Regions from separate parts of the Idiomarina sp. T82-3 genome, predicted to be linked through region 1. Evidence: predicted binding sites of a transcription regulator. Region 1 holds the regulator's gene; the other holds the start of a gene.
What was found. The regulator NrdR, encoded in region 1, represses ribonucleotide reductase genes. The targets are predictions, from matches to a motif close to AAACACNANATNTNGTGTTT.
Positions count from the first base shown of each region.

Region 2: the regulator NrdR is predicted to act here: its motif matches at 1,661-1,680, upstream of nrdA (class 1a ribonucleoside-diphosphate reductase subunit alpha).

Region 1 is NZ_LSBQ01000006.1:23,772-30,214, forward strand. Features, by position in the region: gene ettA (energy-dependent translational throttle protein EttA) at 1-617, opposite strand, end outside; gene glyA (serine hydroxymethyltransferase) at 801-2,057, shown strand; gene nrdR (transcriptional regulator NrdR) at 2,078-2,527, shown strand; gene ribD (bifunctional diaminohydroxyphosphoribosylaminopyrimidine deaminase/5-amino-6-(5-phosphoribosylamino)uracil reductase RibD) at 2,520-3,641, shown strand; gene ribBA (bifunctional 3,4-dihydroxy-2-butanone-4-phosphate synthase/GTP cyclohydrolase II) at 3,650-4,768, shown strand; gene AWU56_RS05360 (ketopantoate reductase family protein) at 4,746-5,636, opposite strand; gene AWU56_RS05365 (AmpG family muropeptide MFS transporter) at 5,629-6,443, opposite strand, start outside.
Region 2 is NZ_LSBQ01000012.1:59,183-65,625, forward strand. Features, by position in the region: gene ubiG (bifunctional 2-polyprenyl-6-hydroxyphenol methylase/3-demethylubiquinol 3-O-methyltransferase UbiG) at 1-711, shown strand, start outside; gene AWU56_RS08710 (HAD family hydrolase) at 729-1,391, shown strand; gene nrdA (class 1a ribonucleoside-diphosphate reductase subunit alpha) at 1,718-4,051, shown strand; gene nrdB (class Ia ribonucleoside-diphosphate reductase subunit beta) at 4,067-5,200, shown strand; gene yfaE (class I ribonucleotide reductase maintenance protein YfaE) at 5,209-5,472, shown strand; gene AWU56_RS08730 (GrxA family glutaredoxin) at 5,577-5,843, shown strand; gene hrpA (ATP-dependent RNA helicase HrpA) at 5,880-6,443, opposite strand, start outside.

The sequences.
Region 1 (6,443 bases):
TGTAAGAAGCGCTCTAGCCATGCGACTGACTCTGCATCCAAGTGGTTGGTGGGCTCATCGAGCAGCAACATGTCGGGCTTGGAAAGTAACAGACGACAAATAGCAACACGGCGACGTTCACCGCCTGATAGGTTACCGATTTTAGCGTCCCACTGTGGCAAACGCAGTGCATCAGCGGCGCGGTCAAGGATATTTTCGATGTTGTGACCATCTTTGGCCTGAATCAGCGCCTCGAGTTGAGCTTGTTCTTTTGCCAACGCATCAAAATCAGCATTCTCATCGGCGTAGGCCGCATAGACTTCATCTAAGCGAGTAAAGGCCTCTTTAACGTCAGCGACGGCTTCTTCCACCGTTTCCTTAACGGTCTTTTCTTCATCGAGCTGTGGCTCCTGCGGAAGGTAGCCAATGTTAATTCCTGCTAAGGGACGCGCTTCTCCCTCATATTCAGTATCAACACCCGCCATAATGCGAAGCAAGGTCGATTTACCGGCACCATTAAGACCTAAAACACCGATCTTAGCGCCTGGGAAAAACGATAATGAGATATCTTTTAAGATAGTTTTTTTGGGTGGAACAACTTTGCTCACCCGCGACATTGAATAGATATATTGCGCCATAGCGACGAACATTCCTACTGTTGGATTGAAAATAGGACCTAGTTTACTGGTAAATACAGCAAATGCCCAAATTTGTTGCCGAATTTTTTCTTAACGGCATGTGACGGTTTGCTAGGCAGTTTGGGGTATTTTGCGGTAAACTGCACGTCATAATTTGGCTAATGAAATTGATGGATGTCCGAGATGCAGAAAAAAGATCAGACAATTGCCGCGTTTGACGCGGAGTTATGGCAAGCAATGAATCAGGAAGTTGAGCGTCAAGAACAACACATTGAGCTGATTGCTTCAGAAAACTATACCAGCCCACGTGTGCTAGAGGCACAAGGCTCACAGTTAACTAATAAATACGCCGAGGGTTATCCTCATAAGCGTTACTATGGCGGCTGTGAATATGTGGACGTAGTTGAAGACCTCGCGATTGCACGTGCTAAAGAATTGTTTGGTGCTAAATACGCGAACGTACAACCGCATTCAGGCTCACAAGCCAACACCGCTGCATTCATGGCACTTATGGAAGCCGGTGATACCTTCTTGGGAATGAGTTTGGCACACGGTGGCCATCTGACTCACGGTGCGGGTGTTAACTTCTCGGGCAAGCTTTACAATGCCGTACAATATGGTATTTCAGAAGAAACCGGTGAAATCGATTACAACCAAGTTGAAGAGTTAGCTAAAGAGCATCAGCCGAAGGTTATCGTTGCTGGTTTCTCTGCATACTCGGGTATTGTTGATTGGCAGCGTTTCAGACAAATTGCTGACGAAGTGGGTGCTTATTTGTTGGTAGATATGGCGCACGTAGCGGGTCTGGTTGCTGCAGGTGTATACCCAAGTCCAATTCCTTACGCAGACGTAGTAACAACGACAACACATAAAACCCTCGCAGGTCCGCGTAGTGGTCTGATCTTGTCTGGCAAAGATGATGAGAAACTGCACAAGAAATTAAATAGTGCGGTATTCCCAGGTAATCAAGGTGGTCCGTTGATGCACGTTATCGCAGCGAAAGCGGTGGCGTTTAAAGAAGCCCTTGAGCCTGAATTTAAAGCGTATCAAGAACAAGTGCTAAAGAACGCTAATGCGATGGTTAAAGCTCTGCAAGCACGTGGTTATAAAATCGTATCGAATGGCACGCAGAACCATTTGTTCCTCGTTGATTTAATCGACAAAGACATCACGGGTAAAGATGCCGATGCTGCATTAGGCCGTGCATACATTACGGTCAACAAAAATGCGGTACCGAATGACCCGCGTTCGCCGTTCGTCACTTCCGGTCTTCGTCTAGGTACGCCTGCAATTACGCGTCGCGGCTTCAAGGAAGCAGAAGCTGAGCAAGTAGCTAATTGGATTTGCGATGTATTAGATGACATTAATAACGAAGAGACGATTGATCGCGTTCGTAACGATGTCAAAACGTTGTGTGCCGAGTTTCCAGTTTATAAATAACGTTTGAAAAGGAGCGCGCTATGCACTGTCCATTCTGCGGAACACAAGATACCAAGGTCATCGATTCGCGGTTAGTAGGGGACGGTGCATCGGTGCGCAGGCGCCGAGAATGTAGCCATTGTCGCGAGCGCTTTACAACATTTGAGACTGCTGAACTGGTAATGCCCCGTGTAATTAAAACAGACGGTGGGCGTGAACCTTTTAATGAAGATAAGCTTCGCAGTGGGCTATTACGTGCGCTTGAAAAGCGTCCGGTCAGTCTCGAAAAAATGGAACAAGCGGTCAATAAAATCAAATCCAGTATCCGTGCAACCGGCGAGCGAGAGATTACCTCTAACTTTATTGGCAACCTGGTGATGGATAACCTTAAGCAAATCGATAAAGTCGCCTACGTTCGTTTTGCTTCGGTCTATCGCTCTTTTGAGGATATCAAAGAGTTCGGCGAGGAGATCGCGCGGCTCAATGATTAGTTTGGCACAAGATAAGCACGACCATCTTTATATGCATCGCGCCTTGGAATTGGCAAGAAAAGGGCGCTTTACGACTGGACCTAATCCTGCCGTCGGTTGTGTCATCGTAAAAGACGCCAGTATCGTTGGCGAAGGATGGCATCAGAAGGCGGGCGAACCCCACGCCGAGGTCTTTGCGTTACGCCAGGCTGGCACACAAGCCAAACATGCAACCGCCTATGTTACGCTTGAGCCATGCAGTCACCAAGGTCGCACACCGCCCTGTGTTGATGCATTGATTAATGCGGAAGTAGCTCGCGTGGTTATCGCGATGCAAGATCCCAATCCGATTGTATCAGGTCGTGGCATTCATAAATTACACGATGCTGATATCGAAGTTCGTGTTGGTTTATTTGAAACTGCAGCGCGAGCGCTTAATCCTGGTTTTATTCATCGTATGCAGACTCAATTACCCTATGTGCGGGTTAAGCTCGCGAGCTCGCTTGATGGGCGTACGGCGTTGAGTAATGGAGTGAGTCAATGGATTACCGGTGCTGCAGCGCGTGCTGACGTTCAGGTATGGCGTGCACAAGCCGACGCAATATTAACTGGTGCGGATACGGTGCTGGTGGATAACCCGAGACTGAATGTACGCCCTGAACAGTGGCCTGACGGGATCGAAAAACCATTATTTTTCAAGCAGCCCGTGCGTGTGATTATTGACGGGAAAAACCGCATTCATGATGATTTGCGACTATTTGAGGTTGAAACGCCTGTATTTGTCGTCCGCACTACGGAAGCTCCTGCTTCTCGACATCGTCATTGCCACGAGATTATTGCTAAAGCAGATAGCCAGGGTCGCGTAGACTTACATGACGCACTGAAAGAACTCGCATTGCGTGAGATTAATTTGGTATGGACCGAGTGTGGAGCTCAGTTAGCGGGTGCTCTTTTTAACGCTCAGGTAGTGAATGAACTGGTCTATTATCAAGCCAACAAAGTATTAGGCAGTGACGCACGCAGTATGATTGCGTTGCAGGAACTGACTCAACTCGATGATGCGCTCTCATTTAACGTGCTTGAGCGCAGAATGGTCGGCGAGGATATTCGCGTGATCGCTCAGCCAATGAAGTAGGAACTATTATGTCATTGCATTCGACAGAAGAGATTATTGAAGATATCAAGCAAGGTAAGATGGTCATTCTAATGGATGACGAGGACCGCGAGAATGAGGGCGATCTTATTCTTGCAGCAGACTGCGTGACCCCTGAAGCGATAAATTTCATGGCGCGTTATGGTCGGGGACTGATCTGCCTGACCCTCAGCGAGGAACGTTGTAAGCAACTTAACCTGCCGCTGATGGTTGATCGCAACAATGCGCCATACTCGACTGCTTTTACGGTATCCATTGAGGCCGCCGAGGGTGTGACTACAGGTATTTCGGCAGCTGACCGCGCACAAACAGTGAAAGCAGCCGTAGCACGTAATGCTCAGCCGGAAGACTTGGTAATGCCGGGTCATATATTTCCACTGAAAGCTAAGCAGGGCGGTGTACTCAACCGTGCGGGGCACACGGAAGCCGGTTGTGATCTCGCGCGCCTAGCCGGCTATGAACCTGCTGCAGTGATTGTCGAAGTGCTTAATGAAGACGGCACCATGGCGCGCCGGGCGGACCTAGAAAAGTTTGCCGAAGCACACGATATTAAAGTGGGTACTATTGCTGACTTGATCGAGTATCGCTCAGTGCGCGAGAAAACCATTCGCCGTGTAGCCCAGTGTCAGTTGCCGACCAGTTTTGGCAAATTCAATATGATCACGTATCAAGACTCAATCGATCAACAAGTTCATCATGCGTTAGTGCATGGCGAAATTAATGCCGAAAAGGTAACTAACGTGCGCGTGCATTTGCAAGACAGTTTGCATGATACTTTATCAACTGAACGCGCGGCGAAGCGTAGCTGGCCGATTGCCAAGGCGATGCAATATATTGCCGAAAACGATGGTGTTCTAGTGCTTATTGGTCGTCAGCAAACGCCTGAGGATATCATTGCACAAGTGAAAGAATTTGAGGCACAGGATCAAGGACAGCACAAACCGACTGCGTCGGCATCTAATGCTTCACGAAATGTGGGGGTTGGTTCGCAAATCCTTGCTGATTTAGGCATTCACCAAATGCATCTGCTCAGTTCACCGAAGCGTTATTCGGCATTGTCGGGATTCGGGCTTGAAGTTGTTGACTTCATCGAAGATAAAGCTGATTGAATTGATGATATAGAGCCGCATGAGTAGGTAGATTAACGCCTAACTCAGCGGCCTTTTTTAGCGCGTAGCCAGTCAGGGCCTTAATTTCTGTTTTTCGGTTAGCTTTTATATCCGACAGCATTGAAGACTGGTTTTCGGCGGTCGCCTCGCATACCTGTTCGACTAATACGAGCAAATCCGCAGTATTTAAACGATAGCCAAGCGCTTGACTCAGACTGACCAACTCAGAAACCAGCATACGTCGCTGTTCATGGTATTGTTCTTTGAGCAGTTCACCATTGAGACACTGGTTCACCGCTGTTAATGGATTAATTACACAATTAAGGCAAAATTTTTGCCATTGTCGTGCTTTGATGTCTGCATCAAAGTGCAGTTTTGGAAAGGCGGTATGCAACTGTTCGGTTAGTTGTTGATGATGTTGTATGCGCGCATCGATCCAGTCTGAACCCAATCCTTTGTGCTCGGTCACTCGGTTACTGCGCGTCACGCCATGAGTGGTTATCCATGTATAACAGGGGCGTGATGTGGTTAAGTCTACAAGGCCGTTATGCGCGCAGATAATAGGTCGATCGTGAGGTACACCCAGTGTATCTAGACGTCGAAATACACTCTCAAGATCATAGGCCTTAACGGCTATAAAAACCGCTTGTATTGAGCTGAAGTCGCTATCCTTGATGATAGGAATTCGGCAAAGCTCAGTACGCGCTGACTGATAATCTCTAAAGTGATAATCAAAAAAATCTGCGTGTGGACTAGGTGAGCGAGGCAATGTAACGATAGGCAGCTTGGCACATTGCCATTGATGGGCAATAAGCTGACCTATCGCACCCGCGCCGACGAGTAGTAACTGTTTAGGATGTTCACTCATTTGAACCCCAGTGTGCCTGATAGCTTCGTTTTAGATAGCCAAGTAATAGCAAGCTTGGCAGGATTGCTAAACTGGTAAGCACAAAGAACAGACTCCAATTGCCATCGAGCTTATCAACCAGTACACCGCTGTAGGCGGATAAAGTGGTTCGGCCAAAGGTGCTCAGTGACGCGAGTAACGCATACTGAGTCGCGGTAAAGGTTCGGTCACATAAAAAGCTGATAAAACCTACAAAAGCTACAGTCGACCAAGCACTCGTAAAGCCATCGACTAGCACGGCCGCAAGAAACAGGTTCTCACTGGGTCCAACGTTAGCAATCCAAGCGAACATTAGATTTGAGCCCGCCATAGCGATGCCTGCAATCAGAAGACCTTTGAATTGACCAATACGCAGAGTTACCACGCCTCCGACTAGTGAAAAGAAGATAGTTATCCACCAAGTCACGAGTTTAGAGTAAGTGCCGATTTGCTCATTTGAAAAGCCGATCTCTTTATAAAATACAATCGACATTCGACCTAAAAAGGCTTCGCCTATTTTAAAAAGAAACACAAACAGCAAAATTTGTATTGCCAGTTTCGCACCGTTGCGTGAGAAGAAAGAACTAATGGGCTCAATGACGACAGTACTGATCCGTTTTAATAAGGATAGGGTCGCTATGGTAGTTGCTTTGACCTGTGTGTAACGTGCAGGCTTTATAAATAGAGTGACCAAAGCCAACGAAAGCATAAGCGCGGCGAGCACGATATAGGCATCCTGCCATTGCCAACGGGTACCGTCGACTAACAGAAACGGAATTGCGCCGAGAC
Region 2 (6,443 bases), on a different contig from region 1:
GCCCTTAGCAATAACGTTGACGAAAAAGAAATCGAAAAATTTTCCGCCCTTGCTTCGCGATGGTGGGACACCGAAGGCGAATTCAAACCGCTGCATCAAATTAATCCATTGCGATTAACCTTTATTGAACAGCAAGTAGGCGGGTTATTCAACAAGCATGTTGTTGATGTGGGTTGCGGTGGTGGTTTATTAACCGAGGGTATGGCGAGTCGTGGCGCTCAGGTAACGGGTATCGACCTTGCGCATGACTCGTTAGAAGTCGCTCGACTTCACGCTTTAGAGTCGCAACTCAGTGTCAATTACCAGCAAATAAGCGCTGAAAACTTTGCTGCGGAACATACCGCACAGTTTGATGTCGTCACATGTTTGGAAATGCTCGAACACGTTCCTGACCCTGCCGCCATTGTTGGTGCTGTATGTGAGATGGTGAAACCGGGCGGTTACGCTATTTTCTCTACGTTGAATCGTAACGTGAAATCTTGGCTGCTAGGTATTGTGGCGGCTGAGCATGTTTTACGGTGGGTGCCTAAAGGGACTCACCAGCATCAACGATTTATCAAGCCTTCTGAATTACTGCGTATGACAGATGTACATGGATTGCAAGCAATGAAGATGAATGGCATCGTATATAAGCCATTGCAAGGCTTTATGCTAGACGAGCATGATGTTGACGTTAATTACATCGTTGCACTTCATAAACCAGGCCGTTAACTCATTAGGGAACTCGCGTGAACAAACATCCGGTAGCTGCAGTTTTGTTTGACCTCGATGGTACATTATTAGATTCAGCACCGGATTTGGGCTTTGCGCTCAATCAAGTCTGTCGTGAAAATGGACTTCCGGAGATACCCGCAGAGGTATTTACGCCTGTTGCTTCGCACGGTTCTCGTGGGTTATTAGGTTTAACGCAATTGGATGAAGATGCGCTACTTGCGCTAAAACCAAGGTTTCTCGATATTTATCGCAACAACTTAGCGCTTCACAGTAAGTTATTTGACGGCGTTGAGACGTTACTGAGTTCGCTTCGCCGCAATCAGATTAAAATAGGCATCGTCACCAATAAACCTGAGTTTCTTACTCACCCTCTGATTGCGCAGTTTGAAGCACTACAAAGTATCTCGGTAGTCGTCTGTGGTGATACATTGCAAGAAGCCAAACCGTCTCCCAAACCACTTTACTACGCAGCAGAACAACTTACTGTGGATCCCAAGGACTGTGTGTATATAGGCGATGCAGAACGCGATATTGTGGCCGGGCGTAATGCAGGTATGGTGACGGTACTCGCAGAGTATGGCTATATCTCTAGTACTGACCAACCACAACAATGGTTAGCGGACTACACCATCGCTCACCCCAATGCCTTGATGGAGCTACTCGCTTTACCAAAGTAGATGTTCTAAATCGTTCATTTTTTAATAGTTTTTATGACACCTTTTTTGCATAGAACGCTTGTTTCTAAAGTCATGATTTTTTCAACTAAAAAATTATAAAATTTACACTTTCACGCAAGCCTATGCACGATAAGCGCTTGCAAAATTTCAAGCGGCTTTAAACGAATATTTACTACTAAATAGACTTGATCGATGTGCGGGTTGTATCTAGTATGCCTGTAACACATCGACTACTAGATATTGTGTTCATTTGGTGTACAGACCGAAAATCACACAATATCTTGTGGCCACAAATCTATAACAAACAGCTAAGAGTCGGCGCTAAAATGAACGAGCAACTTTTCGTTACCAAACGCAGTGGTCAACGCGAACCACTGAATTTAGATAAGATTCATCGTGTCATCATGTGGGCTGCAGAAGGCCTTAATAATGTCTCTGCTTCTCAAGTCGAAATTAAGTCGCATATTCAGTTCTATGATGGGATCAAAACAGAAGATATCCATGAGACCATTATCAAAGCAGCAGCGGACCTAATTTCAGAGGAAGCGCCTGACTATCAGTATATGGCTGCGCGTCTGGCCATTTTTCACTTACGGAAGCGTGCGTACGGCAAGTTTGAGCCCCCTCGCCTCTACGACCATGTCAAGAAAATGGTTGATGAGAAGCGTTACGACGCACACTTGCTAGAAGATTTCAGTGAGCAAGAATTCGACCAGATGGACGAGATCATTGATCACTGGCGTGACATGAACTTTTCATACGCTGCGGTTAAGCAACTAGAGAATAAGTACTTGGTGCAGAACCGAGTCACAGGTGATATCTACGAAAGTGCTCAGTTTCTTTATATTTTAGTGGCTGCTTGTTTATTCGCTAATTACCCTAAGTCCACTCGCATGGACTACATCAAGCGCTTTTATGACGCGACATCAACGTTCAAAATATCGTTGCCAACGCCTATCATGTCTGGCGTGCGTACGCCGACCCGCCAGTTCAGTTCATGTGTATTGATTGAAACGGGTGATAGCCTTGACTCAATTAACGCGACAGCCAGTGCTATTGTTAAATACGTATCGCAACGCGCGGGTATTGGTATCAATGCCGGACGTATTCGCGCACTCGGTAGCCCTATTCGCAATGGTGAAGCGTTCCATACGGGTTGTATCCCATTCTATAAGTATTTCCAAACTGCTGTGAAAAGCTGTTCTCAAGGCGGTGTACGTGGTGGCGCGGCAACGCTGTTTTATCCGCTGTGGCACCTTGAGATTGAAAACCTGTTGGTACTTAAAAACAACCGTGGTGTAGAAGAAAACCGTGTTCGCCATCTCGACTACGGTGTGCAGTTCAATCGCTTGATGTATCAACGCCTAGTCAAAGATGACTTCATCACACTGTTTAGTCCATCGGATGTGCCTGGCTTGTATGACGCATTCTTTGAAGATCAAGAAGAGTTCGAGCGTCTCTACGTCCAATACGAAAACGATGAAAATATTCGTAAGAAGCGTATTAAAGCCATCGAGCTGTTTAGCTTGTTTATGCAAGAGCGTGCGAGCACCGGCCGAATTTATGTGCAAAACGTCGATCACTGTAATACTCACAGTCCGTTCGATTCAAAAGTTGCGCCTGTTCGTCAGAGCAACCTGTGCTTAGAGATTGCGCTACCGACCAAGCCACTCAGTCACGTCAATGACGAAGAAGGTGAGATTGCGCTATGTACTTTATCAGCGTTTAACTTAGGTAAAATCGAATCGCTCAGCGATTTCGAAGAGCTCGCGGAGCTTGCCGTACGCGCTCTCGACAGTTTGCTTGATTATCAAGAATATCCCGTACCTGCGGCTTACAACGCAACAATGAACCGTAGAACGCTCGGTATAGGGGTCATTAACTTTGCGTACTATTTAGCTAAACACGGTGTGAAGTATTCCGATGGTTCAGCCAACGGTCTCGTGCACCGTACGTTTGAGGCGATTCAGTTCTATTTGATGAAAGCGTCAATGGAACTCGCTAAAGAGAAAGGCAAATGTCCTAAATTCAATGAAACCACCTACTCTCAAGGTATTTTACCGACAGATACCTATAAGAAAGATTTAGATGCGTTTTGTTCAGAGCCACTCCACCTCGACTGGGAGCAGCTCCGTAAGGACATTCAAGAACACGGCATGCGTAACTCAACGTTGTCTGCCTTGATGCCTTCAGAAACGTCGTCGCAAATCTCTAACGCGACGAATGGTATCGAACCACCGCGTGGATTTGTCAGTGTCAAAGCATCTAAAGACGGTGTGACAAAGCAAGTGGTGCCCGATTACGAAAACCTGAAAAACAATTACGAGCTATTGTGGCAGATCCCGGATAACAAGGGATATTTGCAACTGGTCGGCATTATGCAGAAGTTTGTCGATCAAACTATCTCGGCCAACACCAATTACGACCCGGGTAAGTTCAATGGTGCTAAGGTACCGATGAAACAATTACTTCAAGATCTATTAACAGCGTATAAGATGGGTGTGAAAACACTTTACTATCACAATACGCGCGACGGTGCAGCCGATAACCAATCCGACATTTCCGCTGAACAAAAGCGTCAACGTAAGCAAAGTGATCGCCCTGCCGAGGTGGTGATTGAAGAAGACGACGATTGCGCAGGCGGTGCGTGCAAGATTTAATAAGGAGCGATTTGCGTGTCTTATTCAACGTTTAACCAAGAACAAACTAATCCGTTGGCCGAACCCATGTTTTTTGGGAACTCGGTCAACGTTGCACGTTACGACCAACAAAAGCACAGTATTTTTGAAAAGCTTATCGAAAAACAGATAAGCTTCTTCTGGCGTCCAGAAGAAGTCGACGTGAGTCGTGATCGTGTTGACTTTAACAAGTTAACCGCCAGTGAAAAGCATGTGTTTATTTCAAATTTGAAATATCAAACACTGCTCGACTCGATCCAAGGTCGAAGCCCTAACATTGCGCTACTGCCTATCGTTTCGCTGCCTGAGCTCGAAACTTGGATTGAAACATGGTCTTTCTTTGAGACCATTCACTCGCGTTCCTACACGCATATTCTGCGTAACTTGTTTAGCGATCCAAGTGAAATCTTCGAGGATATCGTCATTAATGACCAAATCAAATTGCGCGCTAACGACATCTCTCGTTACTACGACGATTTGATTTTCTACACGCAGCTGTGGCAAACCCATGGCGAGGGCAAGATCACCGTAGATGGTGAAGAGCATAACGTGACTCGCCGCGAACTGAAGAAAAAACTCTTCTTGTGCATCAACTCAGTTAACGCGTTAGAAGCGATTCGTTTTTATGTCAGTTTTGCCTGTACCTTCGCATTTGCAGAGCGCGAACTCATGGAAGGCAACGCAAAAATCATTCGCCTGATTGCGCGCGATGAAAACGTGCACCTGACTTCAACTCAGCACATGATCAACCTCTGGCAAGATGGTGAAGACGACCCAGAAATGGCAGAGATCGCTGAAGAACTCGCCGACGAAGCTTATGAGATCTTCATGACAGCCGTTAAACAAGAAAAACAATGGGCCCATTACCTATTTAGAGATGGCTCCATGATTGGGCTCAATGAAAGCATGCTGTGTCAGTACGTCGAGTATATTGCCAACTTGCGTATGCAAGCGATCGGCTATGATGCGCCTTTCCCAGAGCAGCGCTCAAACCCATTGCCGTGGATGAATAAATACTTGGTATCCGATAACGTACAGGTTGCACCACAAGAAGCTGAAATCAGTTCTTACTTGGTCGGCCAGATTGACAGCAGTGTGGATGCCTCGGACTTAGGCGACTTTGACCTTTAGCGCGCCTGATGACAGCGAAACTGTTTAAAGTCAAAGTCAACGGTCAGCATGAGCTGACCGTTGACGCTTCAGAAGGCACTTTACTCGATGCCCTCGAAAAGCATCAGTTAGAGGTACATTATCACTGTAAAAGTGGCTTTTGCGGTGCCTGTCGTTCTAAACTCAAAAGTGGCTCAGTTCGCTATCTTACCGACCCTCTCGCCTATGTTCGCAAAGGTGACTTTTTACCCTGTTGTTGTGTTCCAGAATCCGACCTTGATATTGAACATTAATCTCACCGTTCGAAAAAAACGATAACCCTCATCGTGCAGATACATTGTAGAGCACCCGTGAAATATGGATAATAGAGTCAAATTCAAGGACTCGAGGTTTATTCATGTTTACAGTTATTTTTGGTCGCCCAGGTTGCCCTTTTTGTGTTCGCGCTAAAGAAGTGGCCGAGCAATTAAAATCAGATCGCGACGATTTTGATTATCGCTATGTCGATATTCACGAAGAAGGTATTACCAAAGCTGATTTAGAGAAGACCGTTGGTAAACCTGTACACACAGTGCCACAGATTTTCGTTGATGAAACACATGTTGGTGGCTTCACCGAATTTGAAGCCTATGCTAAAGAGCACTTAGGTTTATACGCCGCTTAATTCTTTTAATTAAGTGAGCAAAGAAATAAAGGCACCTCAAGGTGCCTTTATTTCGTTTATGGCTTGCTTAATTCGCTTCTCGGACACAGGGTATTTAGTCCCCAGCGTCTGCGCAAAGAGCGATACGCGTAACTCTTGAATCATCCAATAGATCTCTCGAACCTCAGTCGGCACGATACGACGATAGCGTTTAACCAAGGCATTGTAGCTCTCAGTCAATTCATCAAGCATTAATGTTGCCAGCCGGTCCTTGTTCGGATTTTCAGGTAACTTTTTTAGGCGACGCTGCAACGCGCTTAAGTAACGTTCGATATCTGGCAATCGCTCGGCACCAACCTCAGATACAAAACCGCGATAAACAAGCGACTCGACCTGTTTCTGCACATCACCACGCGATTGAATCTGATCCAATGGGATTTTTCCCTTCAGTTGCTTCTTCAGATCGTTGGAGCGGATTAAACATTGCTCAACCTGCTGCGCGATACGCTCAACGCGCTCATTCAGCTCAGCACGCGTTTTTTCTACTAGCGCGTTAAACGCGGATTCCGTGCGAACCTCATCTTCCGCTGCGACAAAATCTTGATACAGATTATCCACTGC